3 regions of the Pseudarthrobacter sp. AB1 genome follow, and region 1 is predicted to be linked to each of the others. Evidence: riboswitches for the same ligand, from Rfam matches in the RefSeq annotation. Region 1 holds a riboswitch; each other region holds the start of a gene.

Region 1 (3,267 bases):
CCGCTGTGGATAGCGTGGCTGCAGGGCTCGCCGAATCTCAGGCGGGCGTATGCAGGGGGGGGTACGCAAGCGTGGCGTGGAGGGTGCGCCGGGCAGGACACGGCGCAGCGCAGCTTTACGTCCGGCTGATGCAGAGGTCGCCGGGGGAAGGACTCTCCGGCGGGAAGGAATAACTGATAGTTGCCTTGGCGAGGGCATTCGTGTCAGGGGTCTGGAGCGGTGCGGTGCCGGGCAGCGGCGCCGACAGGGAGGTGTTCGCCGGGGACAGGACGCAGACCGCGTCCATCGCCGACATACTCTGGCAGCCGGCGGCATTGGTGGCATCGGCGCACGAGGAAGCTGATCCGGCAAGCATCCCGGGCCCGGCCGCGGAGGCCGTCTGGGAAGACTGTGCAGGGGCGCGGCCGGGATGGCTGACCGGGTTCTGTATCTGCTGAACGGCCGTATCCATGCCTGGGGTGGCCGTCGGCATGGAGTGGGCTCCGGTCATGATGTGCATACCGAGGATCCCGGCCACAATGGCCAGGAATCCCGTCAGCAGAACGGCACGGGTCAGGAACGCCGTGACGCGGACGGATCCGGTTGCTGCCATGGTGTTCCTCCTTCCGTAGCCATTCATGGGTTTAAGGGTACGGCAGGGATCCTACCCTGCCGGGCTTACAGTTCAACGAACCTGGGAAGCATTCAGTTTCACCCTGCGCAACAACTGGGCGTCCAGGGCCGTGATGATTGTGATCTTCCATTGTTGCCCTCTCCTGGCTGGAAAGTCTGCCCTGACGGCGGCAGCGGCGCTGTCCGTCAGGGCGGGCGTTGGACTACCTGCTGGTGAGGCTGTACCCGGCGGCCGTGACAGCGTCCCGGATCTCCGCTTTGGTAGGGGTGCCGGAGACGCTGAGCCGGGTTGCCCCTCCGGCCACCAGCTCGACGGTGACGGCCTCCACTCCGGCGAGGGCGGACACTGCCTTTTCAACGCTGTGGACGCAATGCCCGCAGGTCATTCCTTCGACGGAGTAGTCGCTGCCTTGAAGTGCCGGCGACGCCAGGTCCGGGAAGCGGTGGAGCAGCAGCAGCTGCATCCGGACGGTTCAGCGGCCACGATGGGCAGCCCGGTCCGGGTTTCGAGTGCACACATGTCAGTTTGGTCCTGTGCAAGAGAAATCATGGGGACGCGCTGGGGTTGAACGGCTGTAACGGCCGGAAAGCGCACCGGCCTGGACAAACCACTTCACTGACAACACCTGAATGATACCCCCATGGGGTATTCTTGGCAAGGTGGATGCCGGCGTCCCCTCGCGGAGATCGAACAGCCGGCGTGAGCGGCCGGGCCCCCGGCGCACCCCTGTTTAGACCGGCAGGCCGGGGTCGGGTTGCATCACCGGGCCGGGGTCCTCTGCCCTCGGGTGGCCCCGTTATTCAAATGTGACATTGGGTCAGCTCTCCTGTACGGTCGAATTCGTGCCGGTTTTCTCCGAAGGCGGCACTCCCGAGCTGATTGCCTAACTCTGCCGCGGCCCGGGATCCGATCGCATATTTCGTCCGGCAGAGACGGGGAACCCAATTTGTGGCCTGCTTCGGGCAGGCCTTGGGGTGAAGCCGCTGTACTGCATTTGGTGCAGGACCGCGGCCGGGTGACTCCCATCCGAATCCGACAGCTCACCCCGCAGGCATTGGGAGAGGCCACTTCATGTCCATTCGCAGAACTCACGGCCGCCACCGCGCGGTCATCGTCCAGGCAAGCCCGCTCGCGGCCCTGTCCAGGACATTCGCCGACAACGCCGGAGGTGTAGGCCGCCAGGCGGCCGTTATCGCAGCTGCTTCCGGCCTGGTTCTGACCAGTGGCATCGCCGCGCAGGCCGCAGAAGCCCCCGCGCAGCGCGATGCCGAACCGGCTTCAAACCTTGAGGTGACCAGTCAGGCTCCGGCGCCGTTGAGCGCCGATGCGACCGTCAGGATCTCCTACGAGCGACCCGCTGTCAGCACCACACCAGCCCCCGTCGTGGAGGCACCCAAGCCCGCAGCCCCCGCACCCAAGCCTGCAGCCGCGCCGGCAGTTTCCGCCGCGCCGGCGAAAGCTACCATCACCGTAGCCCCCGCTGCTGCGCCGGTTGCTGCTCCGGCCGCCGGAGGGGTGAACGCGACCATGGTTTCGGCCGCCTACGCCCAGATCGGCATGATCCAGGACTGCACCCGACTGGTGGAGAACGCCCTTAATGCTGCCGGGATCCCCGTCGGGGATCTTGGACCGATGCAGTTCATGAACTACGGCACCGTCGTCACGGACCCCCAGCCCGGGGACATGGTCATGCAGCCCGGACACGTGGGTATCTACGTCGGCAACGGCCAGGTCCTCAGCTCGGGCCTGAACGGCAAGAACGAAACCGCAGTCCACCCCCTGACGTGGATGACAGCCAAAGGCTCAGTCACCTTCGTCCGCGCCGGGTAACCAACAACGAGAAGGCCGGTGATTCGCTGCCTTGGGGGCAGCGCATCACCGGCCTTCTCCATGCCCTTCGCAGGATCGCTCCTCTTGCGGCCGGGCATCCTGATGCCTGGTCAGCGGACCGGTGTGCGCGCCGCTACGATCGGGGTCCCCGTCCTCTTCTGTCCGGTGAAGCGGCGCAGCCGCAGGGAGTTGCTGACCACCAGCACAGAGCTGGCTGCCATGGCGGCTCCTGCGATCATCGGATTTAGCAGACCGAGGGCCGCGACCGGGATGCCGACGGCGTTGTAGAAAAACGCCCAGAACAGGTTGGTCTTGATCGTGGCCAGCGTCCGCCGGGAGAGCTCGATGGCGTCCGCGACCTGGCCCAGGTCGCTGCCCATCACTGTCAGGTCCGCGGCGGCAATCGCCACGTCGGTGCCGCTGCCCATCGCGATGCCCAGATCAGCCTGCGCCAAGGCGGCAGCATCATTCACGCCATCACCGGCCATCGCCATTATGGCTCCGCCGGCCTGCAGCCGCCGGACGGCCTCCACCTTGCCCTCGGGCAGGACTCCGGCCATCACATCTTCCGCCGGGATACCCACCTGGGCGGCCACGGCGGCGGCGACCGATGCGTTATCCCCGGTCAGCAGGACGGGCCGCAACCCCAGAGCTTTCAGCCGTCCGATCGCGGCCGCAGATCCTTCTTTGACCGTGTCGGTGAGGCTGATGATTCCCTCGGGTTCACCATCAATGCCGACCCAGATGACGGTCGCGCCGGCTTCCTCCTGTGACCGCAGCGCCGTGTAGTTGTCCGCGGCGGGAGTGATGCCGTTATCCTCCAG
Region 2 (3,267 bases), on a different contig from region 1:
GCCCGCTCCGATAACAACGAGGCGGACGCGGCACGTCTGCACCAGGGAGGCCACGCGGGGCGGGCCCATCAGCACCTCACGGATTTCATCGCAGAGATCATTCACGAAGGCGCGGACGCAGAGACTTCCGTTTCGAAGCTGCCCCGGACGAGCTGGCGGCCTTCTGCCTTCATGCCCTGGGGGCTGCGGCAGGACTGGCTACACATGAAGCGGTACTGAGGCTGATCAGAGTTGCCTTGGACGCCCTGCAGGTGCCGGGCGCGCCGGCCTCTGCAGGGCAGGCGCCGGTCAGCCAGGAATGTGAGGAGTTCATTGCAGGCTTGCTCGCAGCGCCGGCACGCCTCGGCGCAGATCCGGCAGTGCTCGTGCATGCCTGCATGTTGTTCGCAGTCATCGCCGCAGGCCTCACAGACCCTGGCGCAGGCCTGGAGCACGGCGCGGGTGACGTTGGCGTCGTAGCCGGTGTGCCGGGAGAGGATGTTGCCCGTCGCTGAGCCGATGCCGTGCACCCGTTCCAGCGCCGAGCGCGATGCCGACCTCAGCGCCGGGGACGCGTTCGCCCCGTCAAAAGACGCCCCGCTCGCCTAACCGGTCTTCTGCCAAAGGCCTTGATGCCAATTGCTGTAAACCGTGTAGCCGGTTGAGGTCACGGCCCCACACACACAGCAAAGCTGCCGGCCATACCGTCGACAATCACCCGGGAACGGACACGAGGTCCGCAGAGGCGGACTCGACACCCTCAACGGCCGATACAGCCTTTTTAACGGTCTGGACGCAATGCCCGCCCGTCAGCCCTTCAACAGCAAACTCGACTGTGCTGCCACTGGATACCACTGCAGGTGCCGAAGAAGCTCCGGTTGAGCAGCAGCTGCACCCGGCAGTGGAAGAAACAAGGGGAAGCCCGGCTCTATATTTTGAGGAAGGATGGAGGGCGTACTGGGGGTGAACGGCCGTGCAAGCGGGTACGGCAACACCAGCCCGGACTTCCATGTCACACCGTTACCGTAATGTGACAAACAGTGCTGGTCTGAAGTACGGTCTAAGTCGTGCCGGTTTCTCCTTGAGGCGGCACTCCCGAACAGATTGCCTAACTCTGCCGCTGCCCGGGATCCGTTCGCTTTTCGTCCGGCAGAGACGGGGAACCCATTATTGGCCTGCTTCTGGCAGGTCTTGGGGTGAAGCCGTGCCTGGTGCACTTTTGCGCCTGACGCGGCCGGGTGCCTTCCACCCGAATCCGACAGCTAACCTCGCAGGCAGTGGGAGAGGCCCTTACATGCCCATGCGCAAAACTCACGGCCGCCGCCGCGCGGTCCCCCAGACCAGCACTCTTGCCGCACTGACCAAATCCGTTACCACGAATGCCAGCGGCGCAGGCCGCCAGGCTGCCGTCTTCGCAGCGGCTTCCAGTCTCGTGCTGACCAGTGGTATTGCTGCCGCCCAGGCAGCGGACGCCCCCGCCCAGCGCGAAGCTGAACCGGCCGCCAACCTCGAGGTCGCTAGCCAGGTACAGGCCCCGCTGACCGCCGATGCCACCATCCAGATTTCCTTCGAGCGCCCGGTCGTGGAAACCATGCCCGCTCCTGTAGTGGAAGCCCCGAAGCCTGTCGTGGAAACCGCGAAGGCCGCGGTACCCGCCTCGGCCAAAGTCACCGTCACCCCGCCTGCGCCCGCTCCGGCTCCCGCCCCCGCAGCCGGTGGCATTAACTCCATCATGGTGTCCTCCGCCTACGCTCAGATCGGCATGTTCCAGGACTGCACGCGGCTGGTCGAAAATGCCCTCAATGCCGCTGGCATCCCCGTTGGGGACCTGGGCCCGATGCAGTTCATGGACTACGGCACCGTGGTCACCGACCCCCAGCCCGGTGACATGGTCATGCAGCCCGGCCACGTAGGAATTTACGTCGGCAACGGCCAGGTCCTCAGCTCAGGCCTGAACGGGAAGAACGAAACCGCCGTGCACCCGCTGACCTGGATGACGTCCAAGGGTGCCGTCACCTTCGTCCGCGCAGGCTAACAAATCACTAAAGGCCGGTGATTCAATGCCTTGGGGGCACTGAATTACCGACCTTTAGTATGCTCCTCCAACCATGCGCCTGACTCCTTCCTCGGGTCACCCGAAGGCAACATATAGCGGTGCTATAACACCGCCGTTTATGCCGCGAACCACAATTCTGAGGCGCATCCCATCTCTGCAGAGTGTCGGGCCAAGCCGTCCCAGTTCCAAGGAAACGAGACATGACGCTCGATTCTGCCCTGCTGAGCAGCACGCGCAGCGCCACACCGCACCAGCTTCCGGTATCGGCGCTACGGCTGCCTGCTCTCGCACTCCTGAAAAGAAAGACTCACCAGACATGACCGTTCAGAACGACCTCAGCCGCGAAGACGTTGCCTCCTATGAGGCAGAGCTCGCGAAACGGACTCCCTCGCTTTACTCGCGCTACATCGGCGCGATGCTCTACTTCATGGGCGCGGCCCTTATCGCCGGCGCCGTCGTACACTATCCGGTCAACCCGGGCCTGTACACGATCATCTGCATCGTCGGTGCGGTCGTGTTCCTCCTCGGCACCATCGTCAACGAGTTCGTGCTCGTCGATGAGCGCCCTCTGCTAGGCCGGGCCATCTCGCTCGTCGCGTTCTCGCTCCTGCTCTCCTTCGGCGTCGGCCTGGTCGGCGGCGGCATCCAGCACTTCGAACAGTTCCCCGAGCGCAGCGCCTGGATGACTCCGATCGGCCTGCTGATGTCCTACGTCGCGTTCATCGCCAAGGACGCCAAGGGCGGCCTGCGCCACCTGGTCAGCCCGTTTGCCGCAGGTGTCGTGTTGGTCGCCGCGCTGACGTGGTTCGGCATGTCCGCCCTCGCAAGCACCCTCGACTCCGGGAGCCACAGCCACGACTCCACGCCGGCACCGTCGCAGGCACCCGCCGAGGCTCCGACCAGCGAAGACCCCACCCTCGTCGAGCCGACGGACGCCCCCGCAGTCCCCGCACCCGACACCCACACGTCGCACAGCCACTAACCCGAAGCCCGAGATGCTCAACCGGTGCTCCTATTCCGGGTAAGGGTCTGCCCCGGCAGCGTGCGGGAGGGCCGGTTCGGGACAGGATCTGGGAAAGTGCTCGAGCTCAACGGAGTGGGCTTCGGATACGGCCGGACGGACTGGGTCTTCCGGGATGTCAGCGTCCGTGTCCTGCCGGGAACCGCCGCTGCCGTCCTGGGACCGAACGGCAGCGGCAAAACCATGCTGGTGCGCTGCGCTGCCGGGCTGC
Region 3 (3,267 bases), on a different contig from region 1:
GTTGATCAGAACGCCCACGCTGTCGACATTGGGGCCGTAGTTCAGACTGCCGACAAAACAGGCCACGGGACTGCCTGCTGTGGAGGCCCGACGCGTCGACCGTTCGGCGCCGTTGGGGATACTCCTGGCGGGCCGCGCGAGATGCTCGGACCATGAGACGGCATCCTGGGCTCCGACGGTGAGGAGCCGCGCACGCGGCGGCAGCCTCCGCTCGGACCGCACGGCAAGGAATTCCCTGAAGCGGTATGCGGGCCACAGCGCGTGGGCGACGGATGTCTCCATCGCGGCACGGATGGACCATGGATCCACCGTCTGCAGGACCAGGGGCCCGGTTACGGAGTGGGCGAGAAACAGGGCATGCGGACCGTGGATCAGGGTGGCTTCGTGGGCAGCTGAAAGTTTAGCCGCGGTGGTGTGCGCTTTGGCGGTTGAGCGTTGGTGCTTTCCGAAGCCAGTGAGGCCTCCGAGAGACAGGATGGCGGCCCAGCCGCGTCGACGGGTGGGCATCACGTGCACGGTGTTGCAGCGAGTGCGAATTTCGGCCGGCACATCCACCGGCCCCGCGAAGGTTAGGAGCGTCACAGCTATGTCCGCGGGCAGGTTCCGCAAGACCTCGAACGGGATCATGGAACTGCCGTCCCCCAGCATGGGGTCGCGGTTGGGCACGCTTTCTGTGATGTACAGAAGCTTCATTGCAAGAGTTTACGTTGCGGGTGCGGTGTTCTGCCTGAATGGCGGCAACAACTGCGGCTTTACACAAAATTAAAGAAAGCGAACGACGGCAGGATCCTCCCGCCGTCGTCCGCTCACATGATGGCGGTACTACTTCCAGGCGCGCACGTAATCAACCTGGACCTGTGACGCGGCACCATAGGCAGCCGGGGAGCTGCCTGAGGCGCCGACGTTGAGGATGATGTACTGCGGTGCACCGCCGTCGTCGGTGGCGTAGGACTTCACCTTCACGCCGTCGAAGTAGACGTCAGCCGAGTTGGCGGTCCGGTGCAGCCCGAAGGTGTGGAAGTCGTTGCCCCAGTTGCCGGGAACCGTGCCCTGGTTGTGGGCGCCCGACGTCGAGTGGTAATTGACGGTCATCTTTCCGCTCAAAACCTCTGCGATGTCGTTCTCACCATTGGTAGGCCATTTCTGACCATTGGTCCAGAATGCAGGCCAGTTGTAGAGGTTTGTGCCGTCGCCGGGGAACCGGATCCGGGCTTCGACGTAGCCGGTGGTGAACTCGTAGCCAGTGGTGGCCCCGCCGCGCGGATTGGTTGAAACCAACGAACCTGAGGTCGCCGATTCAAGGGAGAGGACGAGGTTTCCGCCGCCCACGGAAACGTTGCTGGGGCTGGTGGTGACCTTGTTCATGGTGCCGCAAGTCGGGGCGAACCAGCAGTTTGACCATTTGGCGGTGTCAAGGGCAGTGCCGTTGAATTCGTCGGCGAAAGCCATTGTCCAAGCGCCGGGAACGCCCACCGGCATGGCGCCGGTAGTTCCGGTTGAGGCCAGCGGCGCCACTGCGGGCGCAGGTGCCGGAGCAGCAGCAGCCGTTGTCGTCGCTACCGGGGCGGGTGCGGGAGCAACCGCAGGCTCTTCAGGCGCAGGCGCAGGCGCCGTGGTCGGATCGGGGGAGGGGTCCGTGGCCGGCAGCGGTGCCGGAACAGCGTTGGTGTCGCGCTTGACCTGTCCCGGAGCCTGGTCACGCTTGGACGTGTCCGCGACGCGGCTCAATTCGGCACTCTGCGGTGCCTGGTCGGAGACCTGGCCGAGGGATACGACTCCCAGCAGGGCGGCAAGAGCGGCCGCGGTCAGCGACATGTTGCGCTTGGACTTGGCACGGACCGCGGACTTCTTCAGCACAGACCGTCGCTGGGTGGGCGACGCGGCTTCGTCAGAATATGGGCGCGCGTGAGTGCGCGGCTGATCATTGGATGCAGACATAAGTGATTGCCTCTCAACGCCTGCGGAGTTAGCTGTCGGGTTCGGATGAGGCCATCCGGCCGCGTAAAGCGGCTCCACCCCTAGGGTCGGCTTAATGCCGTGCCCGGACACTCTGGGTCCCCCGCCTCTGCCTAAATATGTTGTGGATTCCGGGCAGCGGCAGAGCTTGGCGTCTGCCCGGTTTCGGGCCTGGAAGGTCGGCCCACCTGATCGACCGTACACGACAGGATTCGATTAATCACAATCAGGTAACGGAACTCTCAGTTGCGGTGCGTCCCCTTGCGCCCGGCGGCAGGTGCTGTGTTCTAGCGCTGTTCGATGGGGTGGGCCGGGACGCCGACCCACGTTTCGCCATCGGGCACGTTGCTCAGAACGGCGGCACCCATACCAACCGTGGCGTAGGCCCCCACCGAAGTCCGTTCACGGACGCTGCAGTTCAGCCCGAGGTAGGCCGCCCGACCAATCCGGACTCCCCCGCCCAGCGACACGCCGGCGGCGAACGTCGCGAAGTCAGCCACGTCGTCGTCGTGCGTAAAAGTCACGGAAGGCATTGCCACAACATGGGTTCCGATCGTGACGGAGGCCGTTAGGGACACGTTCTTCAGGAGAATGCTGCCGCGGCCGATCCGGCAGCCCTCCGGGCACTCCACGGTGGGATCGATCGCAGTGGCGTAGCGGGCATCGCGCAGGCCCAGGGCGGCCAACCGTTCCACTACGGCTTCCCGGGACTTTCCGGACGCCAGGCACACCAGCACCAGCGCATGGGTGAACTTGGGGGCATCGTCAATGGTTCCCAGCACCGGCGCGCCGTCCACGGTGACGCCGGCCATTTCCCTGTTGTCGTCGAGCAGCCCGACCACGTCGTACTGACCGCTGGCACGGACCATGGTCAGAACTTCCCGGGCCAGCCCGCTGGCGGCGACCAGAACCAGTTCGCTCACCGGGGCATCCCGGCAGCGACCCGGACGCTGTTCATGACCCGGTTCAGGCTCACGTTGTCCAGACTGTGGAAAATAGGGAGTACCAGCGTCCGGTCGGTCAGCCGTTCAGTGTTCTGGAGCCCTGCGTTGCCCGTTCCGCGCCAGCGATAGGCAGGCTGTCGGTGCGCCGCCATGGTGCCGCGGCGGGCTGATATCCCGCCCTCGGCCAGGCGGGCCAGGAGCCCTTCACGGTCCGTCGCGAAGTTGGGTAGGACTTCAAGCCAGAATGACTGGAAGTTGGTGGTCCCGTATGGTGGATCGGCCACAAACCGGAGTCCGGATAGGCCGGAGAGGCCTGCCTCATACCTCGCGGCGATTTCCCGGCGGCGAGCCACTATCCCGGCCAATC

The links. A riboswitch is a leader RNA that binds a small molecule or an ion and turns the genes downstream of it on or off. The one in region 1 is predicted to bind cyclic di-AMP.
Region 2: it holds a riboswitch for cyclic di-AMP, as region 1 does, so the genes downstream of both, DAD99_RS05625 (NlpC/P60 family protein) here and DAD99_RS18735 (NlpC/P60 family protein) in region 1, are expected to answer to the same signal.
Region 3: it holds a riboswitch for cyclic di-AMP, as region 1 does, so the genes downstream of both, DAD99_RS09030 (family 16 glycosylhydrolase) here and DAD99_RS18735 (NlpC/P60 family protein) in region 1, are expected to answer to the same signal.

Annotation. Positions count from the first base shown of each region.
Region 1 is NZ_PZKO01000067.1:114,661-117,927, forward strand. Features, by position in the region: gene DAD99_RS18725 (hypothetical protein) at 116-592, opposite strand; gene DAD99_RS18730 (heavy-metal-associated domain-containing protein) at 816-1,076, opposite strand; cyclic di-AMP (ydaO/yuaA leader) riboswitch at 1,484-1,681, shown strand; gene DAD99_RS18735 (NlpC/P60 family protein) at 1,685-2,443, shown strand; gene DAD99_RS18740 (cation-translocating P-type ATPase) at 2,554-3,267, opposite strand, start outside.
Region 2 is NZ_PZKO01000018.1:88,212-91,478, forward strand. Features, by position in the region: partial or broken gene DAD99_RS05615 (four-helix bundle copper-binding protein) at 294-500, opposite strand; gene DAD99_RS22255 (heavy-metal-associated domain-containing protein) at 694-990, opposite strand; cyclic di-AMP (ydaO/yuaA leader) riboswitch at 1,075-1,270, shown strand; gene DAD99_RS05625 (NlpC/P60 family protein) at 1,274-2,014, shown strand; gene DAD99_RS05630 (hypothetical protein) at 2,352-3,017, shown strand; partial or broken gene DAD99_RS05635 (ATP-binding cassette domain-containing protein) at 3,132-3,267, shown strand, end outside.
Region 3 is NZ_PZKO01000032.1:86,792-90,058, forward strand. Features, by position in the region: gene DAD99_RS09025 (glycosyltransferase) at 1-693, opposite strand, end outside; gene DAD99_RS09030 (family 16 glycosylhydrolase) at 823-1,938, opposite strand; cyclic di-AMP (ydaO/yuaA leader) riboswitch at 1,942-2,120, opposite strand; gene DAD99_RS09035 (NeuD/PglB/VioB family sugar acetyltransferase) at 2,244-2,879, opposite strand; gene DAD99_RS09040 (DegT/DnrJ/EryC1/StrS aminotransferase family protein) at 2,876-3,267, opposite strand, start outside.